One region of the Pseudoalteromonas shioyasakiensis genome, then DNA from elsewhere that is predicted to be linked to it. Evidence: riboswitches for the same ligand, from Rfam matches in the RefSeq annotation. Region 1 holds a riboswitch; the other holds the start of a gene.
What was found. A riboswitch is a leader RNA that binds a small molecule or an ion and turns the genes downstream of it on or off. The one in region 1 is predicted to bind cyclic di-GMP.
Positions count from the first base shown of each region.

Region 2: linked by a shared signal. The riboswitch ahead of KQP93_RS18810 (hypothetical protein) and the one ahead of KQP93_RS17045 (chitin-binding protein) in region 1 are both predicted to bind cyclic di-GMP.

Region 1 is NZ_CP077770.1:3,684,742-3,686,950, reverse strand. It holds gene KQP93_RS17050 (efflux RND transporter permease subunit) at 1-902, shown strand, start outside; cyclic di-GMP riboswitch class I at 1,037-1,120, shown strand; gene KQP93_RS17045 (chitin-binding protein) at 1,228-1,797, shown strand.
Region 2 is NZ_CP077771.1:288,580-290,788, reverse strand. It holds gene KQP93_RS18815 (hypothetical protein) at 1-133, shown strand, start outside; gene KQP93_RS18810 (hypothetical protein) at 212-961, opposite strand; cyclic di-GMP riboswitch class I at 978-1,073, opposite strand; gene KQP93_RS18805 (zinc ribbon domain-containing protein YjdM) at 1,471-1,806, opposite strand; gene KQP93_RS18800 (Tll0287-like domain-containing protein) at 1,882-2,209, opposite strand, start outside.

The DNA of each region.
Region 1 (2,209 bases):
AGCGTGTTATTCGTCGCGGTGAAGAAGTACGTGTTATGGTTCGTTACCCGAAACTAACACGTGAAGCGTTTGCATCATTAAAGCACGCCGTTATCACAACGCCTGCAGGCCAAGAGGTGATGCTGGGTGATGTTGTTGAACTGAACGAAAAACCAGGTATTAGCTATATTCGCCGTGAAGGTGGCTATCGTACTGTGTATATCTACGGCAGTATCGATGAAGAAGCGATTGAACCGGGCGAAGTAGTTAAGCAAGTTGATGAAAACTTATTACCGCAGTTAAAAGAGGAATACCCATCAGTTAAAACTGAGCTAGGTGGTTCTATTGAAGAACAACAAGCGCAAGCTAACGAGCAAATCATGTTCTTCATCGGCGGTATGATTTTAGTTTATATCTTGCTTGCAGTACCGCTTAAGAGCTATTCGCAACCTCTTATTGTTATGTCGGTTATTCCATTTAGTTTAACCGGTGCAATTTGGGGTCACTTCTGGTTTGGTTTAGATATTAGCTTGATGTCGGGCTTTGGCTTGATTGCCGCAGCGGGTGTTGTAATTAATGACTCGTTAGTTATGACCGACTTTGTAAACCAAGCGCGCCGCGAAGGTATTTCAACTCGCCAAGCGGTTATTGAAGCAGGTTGTGCGCGCTTTAGAGCAATCACCCTGACATCAATTACAACCTTTGCCGGTGTATTACCGATTATGTTCGAAACCAGCTTGCAAGCTAAGTTTGTAATTCCAATGGCAGTAGCACTTGGTTTTGCGGTTATGTTTGCAACTCTAATCACTTTAGTACTAGTACCTTGCTTGTACATTGTAATGAGTGATGTGGGTAATGGCTTCTTGAATGTATTCCGTGCAGGGCACCGAGTAGTGACCAGAAGAAAGCTAGCAAGGGATTAACAACCCATTTGCGAAAAGCCAACCAAGAGGTTGGCTTTTTTGTACCTAACGCATTTACTAGTAACTATTTGCTATATAAGACGTTTGGTTACATTCTTTTGTTTGATTTGTGATTCAGTCACGATTATACTCAGTCTTGTTTTTGGCAAACTAACTGAAAGGTTAGGACGCAAAGTTTCCGGTCTAAGGTTTTAAACTATGATAGCGGGACCGCTGATAAGCACATAATCTAGTGCTTTGGTTCACTTGCCTCAAACTAAAAGTATTTATTTTGTTCGGTTGTTAGATAATGCCTATTAGTTGTTCTTAGGGTGATATTTTGTTTATGCATACGTCAATGGCCTCCGGGAAGTGGTTGCCGATTGGTTGCTTAAATCATCATACCCAGCTGTTTGTTGGTGATAAGGTGATTGTGACCTTTTATGACATGCAAGGAGAGCTAGTCGATTTATCATTCGAATACCCGATCAGCAGTTCTGATCAGGGGGAGCCTCATAATTGGCCTCGTTCTGTTGCCGAGCACATAAATGTGCATGTTCCGCTGGTAAAAGCGGGCAAAATGACTGAACAAGGTTTAGTGGTTGCGTACCGTTCAAACCAAATTTATGCCCTTGAAGGTTCGGGTATTACGCATGTAAAAGTGGCGTTTAATTGCATCGCAAAATGTAAAGAGCGAGTGCAAGATAGTCTACAAGATTATGACTATGTATACCCACAAGCATGCAGCGATTACAGTGCGGGTGTTAAAGTACTACAGCCAAAAACAGGTCATGTTTATATGTGTAAACCATGGCCATTTAGCGAGTTTTGTCGTGTTAAAGATTCACACAACCCGCTGTTTGAGCCAGGTGTAGGAAAAAGCTGGGCTATGGCTTGGCAGCAAGTATCGCATTAACAGTTTCCCCCTAAATGCTATTTTAGCATTGCTTAGCCCACTCAATTTGAGTGGGCTTTTTTAATACCAACCCGCAATAATACTTATACCAAACCGCAATAATACTTAATCATTTTGAGGGATTAAACCTGTCGCTAACTGCGTTAAAAATTTCTCATTTAGAACAACTAAATAACGAAATTTTTGCCTTGTTATCAGCGAGGTTTCATTGCCTCAAAATAGACTACTTAATTAAGCGGATTGGTATTAATCATTTTGAGGGATTAAATCTGTCGCTAACTGCGTTAAAAATTTCTCATTTAGAACAACTAAATAGCGAAATTTTTGCCTTGTTATCAACGAGGTTTTCTTGCCTCAAAATAGACTACTTAATTAAGCTGATTGGTATAATTCTGTGATAAACTGCCAGCAA
Region 2 (2,209 bases), on a different replicon from region 1:
GTTTGTTGGCGAAGTTTGCCCACTTTGCAAAGGAAATCTTAGCGCAACCACATGGGCTGCTGGTTGGCAGTTGAGCTGCGAACATTGTGAAGTAACAGGGATTGTTGTTGAAAATATGTGCTACTTAAAGTGAGTTAAAAAAGCCTAGCGCAGGCTAGGCTTTGAATGAAAAGGAAAATTAACAGTCGTTTATTAATTGTTTTTAAATCTATTATTTAAATACGACTTCACCATAGTAATGTGGGTCTTTACCATTTTGTTTAAGCATGTAAGTGCACTTGACGCCTTTTTTACCAAATTGACCAACAGGTGCATGATCTTTTAGTACATTTATTTTTTGACCATTAAAGTTACAAATAAAGTCACGGATTGAACCTTTAGTCGACGTAAAATCTCCAAGCTTCACTTTATGGTTCTTTTTAAAAACAAAAGCTTTGTGAGAATTGCCGTTACGATAATCGTACATATCTAACTTTAGCGTTGCTTTATAGCCTTGCTTTACAACACCTTGGCCATTTGCATCGTAAATAGTTCCTTTCCATGTTACGACTTTATTTTTACCCCGATAATGTTTCGGTGACTTACCTGTGTCTCCACCTGGCGATAAAGTAAAAGTAATAATTTCGGCATTACTGCCGGGGCGAGACTTCCATGAGCATTCAATGCCGTTTTTGAATTGGTGGTAATTCAATCCTTTTAAACCTGGCCCTTTAATAGCTGGGCAGGTTACTTTGCCGCCAATGCTATCAGAGTACATCATTTTATATTCTTCAGGTTTTATATACGCTTTGTTATCGCCATTACCATAACGAACTTCATCGTAAGGAATGGTCAAGAAAACTCCTTTAGTGCCGATTTCGCCTCGCAATGACTGTGCACCAAAATTCGGATCGTCTACTGCGTAAGCTGTTGATGTGAAAGCGACAGCAAGTAATGCTGTGCTAAAGATGTGATGTTTCATTGTTCTGGATTCCAAATTCCACAACCCGGCTATCTTCCCATTTCCTTACTTCTTTCAGAGAAGACCCGTGGCTTTCCGTCCCTACCTCACAGTAGGTTTGGCAGTATTAATACATTAGTTTTGTTAAAAACATATTTGTATGACTGCATGAACATCTATTAATAGTTCCTAAATAGTGTTCAAAATACCTGCTTTTTAAACGTGGTTTAAATCATATTTCGTATTCTAGAAATAATGATTGAAAAGAAGTGTAGGTGAATAATTATTTAATGCAAAATAATTAGTATAAATTTATTATTCTTGTACCTTAAAGCAGTTATTCTGGATCTGTTTTGGGATCAGCGTGTGTTTTTTGGGTATTTTTTATGATTTTGATTCTAAATAGAATATGTTTTCAGTTAAGTTATATGGCATTGAATTAAAATGGTATTTTAATTGAAACTTTTTTGTTTCTTTAAAGTATACTAGTTGAGCAGTGTTTTTATATTAGGCACTGCTCAATATGTTTATTAAGCTTTTTTAACAAACTTAGCGGTTACCATCATTTCACCAACGCCATCAACTTTACAGTCTAACTCGTGGTCTTTTTTATCTAACACGCGGCGGATCACGGCTTTGGTGCCTATTTTAATTACTTGTGAGCTACCTTTAATTTTTAAATCTTTCGCAACAGTCACTTTGTCGCCATCAGCTAATAAAGTGCCGTTAGCATCTTTCACATTGATCATATCATCGGTATCAACCGCGTTAGGATCCCACTCATGAGCGCATTCTGGGCATACTAAATTGTTTTGATCTTCATACACGTATTCAGAGTTACATTGTGGGCAAGGAGGAAAAGACATAAATGGCACCATGGTTGATTTTAAAGAGGTATTTTAATGGCTAAGAGCAAACTATGCGAGTACAAGGCATATATTTTATGGCTCAGACGTTTCGAGCGTTTTGGTAATTGAGAATATTCCTCTTAGATCACCAAGCCGATAGCCTGTGGCTAAATCATTTGGGTAATGCTCGCTGAGTGCTTGCTTTACTTCTGGCGCAATTGTTTGGCCATGACAATTGAGGCAAACTGGCGCGACTTTTATCGCTTTAGCAAAGCGAAATTGACCATCTTTATTGGTTGAAAAAGTCACATTGTCGATGCTTTCTGTATTTCTGATCATATCGAGTAGCTGAGCGATTTTTTCAGCTTCCCAGTTATCAGGTTTATTATTTGAATTACGGTTTTTAGTACTTTTACGCGCT